DNA from 3 places in the Mesorhizobium salmacidum genome. Region 2 is predicted to be linked to each of the others. Evidence: riboswitches for the same ligand, from Rfam matches in the RefSeq annotation. Region 2 holds a riboswitch; each other region holds the start of a gene.

Region 1 (3,249 bases), on a different contig from region 2:
TTCATCGTCTTTCGTATGATCGTCTATTTCGGCATCACGCTGGCCTATATCATGGCCACCGGCACGGGCGCCTCGGTCGGCTATGGCGTCGGCCATATCTCCACCGATCCCGACGGGCCGTTGTCCTTTGCCATGTGGGGCGGCGTAGTTGGTTTCGGCCTCGTCTCGATCGCTGTCTACTGGATCCGCGAATACATCCTCTACGTCGTCAAGGCAGGCCATATCGCCGTCATGGTGCATCTGATCGACGGCCATGACGTACCCGACGGCCAGAACCAGATCGCCTACGCGAAAGAGGTTGTGACCGAGCGCTTTGCCGAAGCGAACATCCTTTTCGTCGTCGACCAGCTGGTCAAGGGCGCCATCCGCGCCATCACCGGCCTGCTGAGCGGCATTGCGGCTTTCCTGCCCATTCCGGGCCTGAGCGGCCTGGTCTCGTTCCTCAACACGGTGATCCGCCTGTCGCTGACCTATGTCGACGAGATCATTCTCGGCTACAACATCCGCATCAATTCGTCCTCACCCTTCGAGACCGCGCGGCAAGGCGTCGTGCTCTACGCCCAGAACGGCAAGATCATGGTCAAGAACGCCGTCTGGCTGGCCGTGATCATGTGGGGGGTCTCCTTCGTCATCTTCCTGCTGATGCTGGCCCCGGCAGCCGCCATTCTTTACGTCATGCCAGGACAGCTCGCCGGTTGGGCCTTCGTTCTGGCCATCGTCTTTGCCTGGGCCTTTAAGGCGGCGTTCATCGAGCCGTTCGCCATCGCCTGCCTGATGCAGGTCTATTTCAAGACCATCGAGGGTCAGGTGCCCGATGCCGCCTGGGACGCCAGGCTGGCCGATGCCTCGTCGAAGTTCCGGGAACTCAAGCGCAAGGCGCTCTCCACCTTCGACGGTTCGCGCTGGGGCACGGCCGGCGCGACACGCTGATCGGTTGGGCTGGCGGGCCCACCGGCGACAGTGCTGAAGCGGGCCACTGTCGATTTGAGCGGCGCTTCGCCTTGCCCACAAAAAGTCTCGCTCATGATCAGGTCGGGCAACGGCAGCCGTCGGCCCCAGCCATGCGTTTCGAGATCCGGTTTTGGCGCGAACTCCGAGACACGGCCGACGCAGAGATAGGCGATCGGCGTCACGTGATCGGGGATGGACAGCAGGCTCTTCAGCGCTTGCGCCTCGATGATGCTGACCCAGCCGACGCCGACTCCCTCGGCGCGTGCCGCCAGCCAAAAATTCTGCACCGCGCAGACCGTGCTGTAAAGATCCATTTCCGGATTGTGCCAGCGTCCCAGCGGCGAGGCTTTCGAGCGCTCGCGGTCGCAGGTGATGCAGATGTTCAATGCGCTTTCGCAGATGCCTTCGAGCTTGAGCTTGCGGTAAAGCGCCCGCCGGTCCGCCTCGATTGCCGGCAGTTCCTGTTCGCGCGCCGCCAAGAACAGATCGCGCACCTCCGCCCGTCGCGCGGCATCGCGGATGACGATGAAATTCCAAGGCTGCATGAAGCCGACTGACGGCGCGTGATGGGCGGCGAGCAAAAGCCGCGCCAGCACCTCGTCGTCGATCGTTTCCGATGTAAAATGGCTGCGGACGTCGCGCCGCGTGAACATGGCGCGGTAAACCGCGTCACGCGCTATCTGATCAAATCCATCGCCCATTGGAGCGGTCATAGCTTCCGGCATCGCTTGTCCCCTTGCGATTGCAGCAGTTCAAATTCTCAGAGCGTACTTTGTGCGTCCAGGAGGACGCGCGTCGCTCTGATATCATCCGCCTGACCATGCGGATGACGATGCCTGCCAGGCCGGTCTTCTGGCTCGGGATCAACCCGCGTCCGGTGCCTTCCCGTCATTGACAGTGGCACTTACCGGCGCGGTCCCCCTCACAGCGTTGGGCACGCCACGGTATCAAACCGTGTTCCCGATTCTCCCGCCAGAGCACTTGTAGCCAAGTGGAATCACTTGGCGTCGCAGAATGCGGCTAAAACAAACAGACCGGCGGGCACCAGGCAGTGGCGGCGACCTTACGCCGAAGCGCCGGCGACGCCAATGCCCGCAGCGACATGAATGGACGCAGCCGTGATTTTCCCCAGCGATCAAGCCGCAACGCATGGCCATCACGGCGCCGGGGCACTAGATAGGGGGACATGGCCACTCGTCTCTACACGCACCCGATCTTCCTCGAACACATCACCCCGCCAGGTCACCCCGAGCGGCCCGACCGCTTGCGCGCCATCGAGCGCGTGCTCGACGACGAAGCTTTTGCCGCGCTTGACCGCGTCGAGGCACCGCAAGGCGACGAGGCCACCATCCTCTACGCGCATCCCGCCGATTTCGTCGCGCGCGTGCGCGCTGCCATTCCCGATGAAGGCCTCGCCCGCATTGACGCCGACACCACTGCCAGCCCGAAGAGCTGGCAGGCGGTGATCACGGCGATCGGCGCCGCCAATGCCGCCGTCGACGACGTCTTTGCGGGCCGCGCCGACAATGTCTTCGTCGCCGCCCGGCCGCCTGGCCATCATGCTGAAAAGAACACGGCCATGGGCTTCTGCTTCTTCAACACTGCGGCTATCGCTGCCCGCTATGCGCAGAAGAAGCATGGCGCGGAGCGTGTCGCCGTCGTCGATTGGGACGTGCACCACGGCAACGGCACGCAGGATATTTTCTGGGACGATCCCTCGGTGCTCTATTGCTCGACGCACCAGATGCCGCTCTATCCCGGCACCGGCGCGAAGAACGAGACCGGCGCCGGCAACATCGTCAACGCGCCGCTGGCGCCGCAGACCGGCAGCGAGGTGTTTCGCGATGCTTTCCTGTCGCGCGTGCTGCCGGCACTCGACAATTTCGCGCCCGATTTGATCATCGTTTCGGCCGGCTTCGACGCCCACCATCGCGACCCGCTGGCGGAAATCAATCTGACCGAGGACGATTTCGACTGGGCGACCGGCCAGCTGATGCAGCGCGCCGCGCGCCATAGCGGCAACCGGCTCGTCAGCGTGCTCGAGGGCGGCTACGATCTGCACGGATTGGCATTTTCGGTCGCCGCCCATGTCGGGCGACTGATGAAAGGATGAATGATGACTGGTGAGATCAACGAAGACGTCAAGGCGATGAGCTTCGAGCAGGCACTCGACGCGCTGGAGAAGATCGTCGATGATCTGGAGCGTGGCGACGTGCCGCTCGACCAGTCGATCCGGATCTACGAGCGCGGCGAGGCGCTGAAGGTGCATTGCGACCGGTTGCTGAAGGCCGCCGAGGA
Region 2 (3,249 bases):
ATCGAAGACCGCTTGCGGTCGGGTCTGTTCGAGCACAGCGTCGAGACTGGTGCCGATGACGGCACCACCAAGGTCGTATTCGCGAGCCCTGGCCTTCGCCCTGTCGGCATCGAGATCGACAAGGCCGACAATGGCGAGCCCGTCGATTTGCCGCGCGGCATCGAGCCAGGCCTTGCTCATCGCTCCGCAGCCGACCAGAACGGCGTCGATCATCCAGCGCTCCTCCTCTCGGCCCCTCCAGGCCGATCGTCCCGGCGTTCACGACGTGACCGTAAACGTTTTTCCGTAAACGTTTACGAGAACACACCCGAAGGCGTAGAATGTCAATCGGCCGCCCATGAAAATCGTCGTTGCGCCTTGGCCCGGGCGGCCACCGGTGCTAGCCAAGCAAGGGGGAGAACAGTCACTTGGCGTCCAGCATTCACGACCTTGCCCGTCACCTGAACATTTCGATCGGCACGGTGTCGCGCGCCCTCAATGGCCGCGCCGACGTCAATGCCGACACACGCCAGCGCGTTCTCGAGGCGGCCAGGGCTCTCAACTATTCGCCAAACCAGTCCGGCCGCAGTCTCAGGCAAGGCGCTACCCACTCGATTGCCTTCATGCTGCAGCCGCATCCGGGCGACCAGGAATACGGCGAGCCTTTCTTCATTCCGTTCCTGACTGGATTGCAGGGCCGGCTCGCCGAAAGCGGGCTGGATCTCATCGTGGTGATGGGCGCGCCGGGCGACTATCAGCAGGAGCGCCTGCGGCGTGTCGTCGAGACGCGCCGTGCCGACGCGGTGGTGCTGGCCTGGACGCGGCGCGAGGACGAGCGCATCGACTATCTGACCCAGGCCGGCTTCCCCTTCGCCACGCTCGGCCGCAGCCGCTCCGGCGACAAGGCCTACCCCTCGCTCGATCTTGATTTCGAAAAAGCAGGCGCCGACGCGGTCGATCGGCTGGTGGCGCGTGGCCATCGCCGGATCGCCGCCATTCGCCCATCGCTCGATCTGAATTTCGGCTATCTGTTCCTCGACGGCTACCGCAAGGCCTTGCGCCGGCATGGCATCGCCGTCGATCCCGGCCTGATTGCCGACGGCTTCATCAACGAGGCCGGTGGCTACGAAGTGACACCGCAGGTGATGCGGCGCAAGGACCCGCCGACCGCCATCATCTTCAACAATGACGCAATGGCGCTTGGCGGCTGCAAGGCGCTGGCCGAGATGGGCATCAAGCCGGGTCACGACATGGCGGTGACCGTCATCGTCGATACGCCGCTCTGCCGCTATTTCTCGCCAGCGTTGACTGCTTTCCGCCCGGCGCTGCAGCCCATGGGACGGCGGCTCGCCGAAATGCTGCTGGCGTCGCTGCCGGCTTTTGCGGGGGCCGCCGGGCCAGAGACCATCAGGGAGGTCTGGCCGCTGGAACTGATCGCCCGCGACAGCGATTGACCATTGGTTGGTTCTGTTATAACAAAACAAACGACTACCTTGCCTCGCCGCCGCGCGCGGCCTAGGCTGCGACTCGTGATGGTCCCCGAGCCGAAAGGCGAGGGGTGAAAAGGGAACGCGGTGAGATCCGATTTTGGGTCGAGGCCGCGGCTGCCCCCGCAACTGTAAGCGGCGAGCAAGATCCGGAACGCCACTGGCCGGCAAGGCTGGGAAGGCAGGATTGCGCAGAGACCCGTGAGCCAGGAGACCTGCCATCACTGAGTTGACCGGACGGGGTGTGCCGAGAGGAAACGTGGACATCGGTCTTGTCGGCCGGTCGACCAACATCCTTCCGTCGCCAGTTTTGAAAGTGACGGGAAGTTGGACGGCGCAATCGATCGTATTCACCCTGGGCCCATGCACCAGATCATCGTGTGCACCCTTTGCCGCGACGTGCCGACCGGCGTCAGGTCGGGCGAAGGTTTGTGCACCGAGTTGCGCTCCCGCCTCTCGGCCCAGCCTGACGTGGCGCTTGGTTTCACGGTCGAGAGCGTGGCTTGCATGGCGGGTTGCGCGCGTCCCCTGGCGGTGGCTTTCCAGGCGCCTGGCAAGGCCGCCTATCTCTTCCGGTCGGTCGATGCGCAGGCCGACGCTGCCGATCTCGTGCGGTTTGCCAGGCTTTACGCCTCGCTTCCCGACGGCTGGTGCAATTCCGGACAACGGCCGCCGCGCCTGGCCGGCAAGACGCTGGCTCGCATCCCGAGACCCGGCAAGCTGGTGGATGGCAATCGGTGACAGCGCCGCTTCTCGATGCGCGCGACTTGGGCGCGATGGCGAATGGCCGGCATCTGGTCCATGCGGTCAGCCTGTCGGTGACGTCAGGCGACCGCCTCGCCATCATTGGCCCCAACGGCGCCGGCAAGACCACGCTGCTGCGCATGTTGTCCGGCATGCTCAGGCCAAGCTCGGGGGAGGTGAAGCTTGGCGGGCGACGCCTGGACAGGATTTCACCCGCCGAGCGGGCCCTGCATATAGCCGTCGTGGGCCAGACAGACCAGCCGGACCCACGGCTGGCGGTGATCGATTATGTCGAGCTTGGCCGCGTCCCGCATGCCGGCCTGAGGCGCCGCGACGAGGAACGCGACATTGTCGTGGATGCGCTGCGGCGGACCGGCCTGTTGCCGCTGCTCGGCCGGACTATCGGCTCGCTGTCTGGTGGCGAACGCCAACGCGCCCAGCTTGCACGCGCCATCGCGCAGAAGCCCAAAATCCTGTTCCTCGACGAGCCGACCAACCACCTCGATCCGCGCGCCCGCGCGGAACTGCTCGAACTGGTGGCCGGCTTCGGCATGACCGTGATCGCGGTGCTGCACGATCTGACGCTGGTGGCACCCTTCGCCACCAAAGTGGCGGTGATGAACGAGGCCCGGCTGCATGCGCTGGCGCCGCCGCACGAGGCGCTGACGCAACAGCTTATCCGCGAGATTTTCGGCATCGACGTGTTTCGCCTGCGCCATCCCACCGAGGACCGCGAACTGACGGTGTTCGAGCTTCCGAACCGCGCCGCACCGCCGTCCTGATCAAATCCATCCTTATCCGACACGGTTCAACCAAGGAGCAAAGTCCGTGAAACGCCTCGCCCTGTCCCTCGTCTTCTCGCTGCTGGCCTCGACGGCCTTTGCCTTCCCCGTGACCGTCGACAGCTGCGGCAAGCCGCTGACCTTCGACGCGCCGCCAAAGCGCGCCGTCATCCATGATCTCAACATGGCCGAGATGGTCTTCGCGCTGAAGCTGCAGCCGTCCATTGTCGGCCTGACCGGTATCACCGGATGGTATA
Region 3 (3,249 bases), on a different contig from region 2:
TGCAGCGGCTTTCCGTTGGCGCCAATCCACGTTGATTACAGCACCGGACCTTAATGCGGAAGCGTGACAGTTTAACCGCTGAACCGTTTTAAGGAGCCTATGCTGCAACGCGGCGAGGGTTAGCGCAGCACTTCCAGCGAAGCAAGTCAAACCTTGTTCAAAACACCGAGCTGGACGGCAATCCGGGAGAAACTGGTCCCATACGCTCCTGTTTGATTTCCTTCGCCTTTTACTCCACTTTTCTCTCCTGACAGAGTTGCCGCCAAAACCCTGCTAGCATGGGCTGGAATCACGCCTCGCAACGACGCCAGACAGGTCCATCAGGGACGCATCCGCATGAAGGAAAAGATCTCGCTTGCCGCCGCCCGGCGCATCGCGCTTGCCGCTCAAGGGTTTCTCGATCCCCGCCCAGCCGGCACGCCCGACCGCCGCCATTTCGCCCGCGTTTTGTCCCGCACCGGCCTGCTGCAGATCGATTCCGTCAGTGCGGTGGTTCGCGCCCATTACATGCCGCTCTATTCGCGTCTTGGCCCCTATCCCCTCGCTTTGCTCGACAACGCCGCCGTGACCCGCAAGCGCACGGTCTTCGAATACTGGGCGCATGAGGCCTCGTTCCTGCCGGTCGAGACCTATCCGCTGATGCGCTGGCGCATGCGGCGCGCCGAGCAAGGCGATGAAATGTATCTGGGGCTGGCCAAATGGGGCCGCGAGCACGCCGCCTATATAGAAGAGATCTACCGCGAGGTCGTCGCACGCGGACCGGTCGCCGCTTCCGCGCTGGAGGGCCAGAAAGGCTCCGGCGGCTGGTGGGGCTGGAGCCACGCCAAGCATGCCTTCGAATGGCTGTTCTGGGCCGGGCGCATCACCACGGCGCACCGGCGCGGCTTCGAGCGCTTCTACGACCTGCCAGAGCGCGTGCTGCCGCGGGCGATTCTCGACCTGCCAGTACCGGGCGCCGAGGATGCACATCGTGAATTGCTGCGCATCTCCGCCCGCGCCCACGGCATCGCGACATCAGGCGACCTGCGCGACTATTTTCGACTCTCCCCCGCCGATATGAAAGGCCGGCTGGAGGAACTGGTCGAACTCGGCGAGTTGCTGCCGGTTCGCGTCGAGGGCTGGGACAAGCCGGCTTACCTCTATAGGGACGCGCGTTTGCCACGCAAGATCGAGGCTCGCGCCCTGCTGGCGCCGTTCGATCCGGTCGTTTTCGAGCGCTCGCGCTCAGAGCGGCTGTTCAATTTTCACTACCGGATCGAGATCTACACCCCGGCCGACAAGCGCCAATACGGCTATTACGTCCTGCCTTTCCTGCTCGGCGACAGGATCGTGGCGCGCGTCGACCTCAAGGCAGACCGGCCGGCAAGTGTCCTGCGTGTCCATGCTGCTTACGCCGAGCCCGGCGCACCGCCCGGAACCGCCGCTCAGCTCTTCGAGGAATTGAAGCAGATGCAGGGCTGGCTTGGCCTCGAACGCATCGAAGTGACGCCTGCCGGCGACCTGGGCCCGGCGCTGTCCGACATCGCGGTGTCGTAAGCTCGCGTTGACACCGCTGCCCGCAAGAGCCTAAATCGGATCCAGACGGTCTCCTCTCAGCAAAGGGAGGAGCCAAGAGGGAATGCGGTGCGGGATTGAAAAATCCCAAATCCGCGGCTGTCCCCGCAACTGTGAGCGAAGAGCCAAGGCCGAAAGCCACTGGGATTGTCCCGGGAAGGCGGCTACCCAAGGCGATGACCCGCGAGCCAGGAGACCTGCCGTCTGGAATGCAAGTATCCGATCGCCCGGCGGGTTTTCCGGGCAAGGAGCCTGATTTGGATCGCGACAGCAGTTTTTCGGCTGAAACAACGGACATTTCGTCCGGCGAGGATGATTCCCTGGCCGGCATCACTGTCATTGTCTGCGCCTCCTGTCGCGACGAGACCGGCTCCGACGCCCATCCCCGGGCCGGCGAACTTTTGGCCGAAGATATGCGCCAAGCCGCCTCGGGCGACAACATCCGCATCCACACCGTCGAATGCCTCGGCAATTGCAAACGCCGACTGAGCGCCGCGATCCTGCGTGACGGCTGCTGGAGCTATGTCTTCGGCGATCTGACCACGACCAGCGGCGCCGATCTCGTCACCGGCGCGAAACTCTTCGCCACCTCCAGCGACGGCCTCATTCCCTGGCGGGGTCGGCCCGACAGCCTCAAGCGCGGCCTCGTGGCCCGCATCCCTCCCCTCGACATGCTGAAAGACTTGATATGACCGCATCCGTTTCCCGCGTTCCCTGCACCGTCGTCACCGGCTTCCTCGGCGCCGGCAAGACGACCCTGGTCCGCCATCTCCTGGAAAACGCCGGCGGCAAGCGTATCGCGATCATTGTCAACGAGTTTGGCGACATCGGCATCGACGGCGAGATCCTCAAGGGCTGCGGCATCAACACCTGCCCCGAGGAAAACATCGTCGAGCTGGCCAATGGCTGCATCTGCTGCACCGTCGCCGACGATTTCGTGCCGGCGCTCGACCGGATCCTGTCGCTGACACCGAAGGTCGACCATATCCTGATCGAAACCTCGGGCCTCGCTCTGCCCAAGCCGCTGGTCCAAGCCTTCCAGTGGCCGACAGTGAAGAGCCGGGTGACCGTCGACGGCGTCATCGCCGTGGTCGATGGTCCCGCACTTGCCGAAGGTCGCGTCGCCAACGACATGGACGCCCTGCAGGCGCAGCGCGCCGGCGATGAAAGCCTCGACCATGATGATCCGGTCGAGGAGGTGTTCGAGGACCAGATCGCCTGCGCCGACCTGATCATCCTGTCGAAGAGCGACCTGATGGACGCCGAGGGCTCAGCCCGCGCCCATGCCATCATTGGCGAACACTCCGCCCGCGCCGTGAAGATCGTGCCGACGTCTCACGGCAAGGTCGATCCCACGGTGCTGCTCGGGCTTGGTCTCGCCGTCGAGGACGACATCGAGAACCGCAAATCCCATCACGACGGCGCGTTCGACCACGAACATGACGACTTCGACACGTTCATCGTCGACATCCCCTCGATCGCCAATCCCGACGAACTGGCAAGACGCGTCGCCGCCGCCGCCGAACAGGAAAACGTGTTGCGAGTGAAAGGCTTCGTCGAGGTCGGTGGCAAGCCGATGCGGCTCCTGCTGCAGGCCGTCGGCCCGCGCGTCAATCACTACTATGACCGCGCCTGGACCGCCGGGGACGACCGCCGTTCGCGCCTCGTCGTCATCGGCCTCAAGGGGCTGAACCG

The links. Region 2 has a riboswitch for cobalamin ahead of O7A60_RS28625 (DUF1636 family protein). Riboswitches for the same ligand answer to the same signal wherever they lie in the genome.
Region 1: another riboswitch for cobalamin. It lies ahead of bluB (5,6-dimethylbenzimidazole synthase); the one in region 2 lies ahead of O7A60_RS28625 (DUF1636 family protein).
Region 3: another riboswitch for cobalamin. It lies ahead of O7A60_RS12360 (DUF1636 family protein); the one in region 2 lies ahead of O7A60_RS28625 (DUF1636 family protein).

The regions. Positions count from the first base shown of each region.
Region 1 is NZ_JAPYKS010000016.1:104,159-107,407, forward strand. It holds gene O7A60_RS21435 (hypothetical protein) at 1-930, shown strand, start outside; partial or broken gene bluB (5,6-dimethylbenzimidazole synthase) at 1,017-1,676, opposite strand; cobalamin riboswitch at 1,776-1,951, opposite strand; gene O7A60_RS21445 (histone deacetylase family protein) at 2,138-3,064, shown strand; gene O7A60_RS21450 (exodeoxyribonuclease VII small subunit) at 3,068-3,249, shown strand, end outside.
Region 2 is NZ_JAPYKS010000035.1:13,216-16,464, forward strand. It holds gene O7A60_RS28615 (Gfo/Idh/MocA family protein) at 1-213, opposite strand, end outside; gene O7A60_RS28620 (LacI family DNA-binding transcriptional regulator) at 408-1,433, shown strand; cobalamin riboswitch at 1,496-1,703, shown strand; gene O7A60_RS28625 (DUF1636 family protein) at 1,830-2,207, shown strand; gene O7A60_RS28630 (ABC transporter ATP-binding protein) at 2,204-2,992, shown strand; gene O7A60_RS28635 (ABC transporter substrate-binding protein) at 3,039-3,249, shown strand, end outside.
Region 3 is NZ_JAPYKS010000007.1:254,339-257,587, forward strand. It holds gene O7A60_RS12350 (NADH-quinone oxidoreductase subunit A) at 1-1, opposite strand, end outside; gene O7A60_RS12355 (winged helix-turn-helix domain-containing protein) at 337-1,536, shown strand; cobalamin riboswitch at 1,566-1,773, shown strand; gene O7A60_RS12360 (DUF1636 family protein) at 1,812-2,246, shown strand; gene cobW (cobalamin biosynthesis protein CobW) at 2,243-3,249, shown strand, end outside.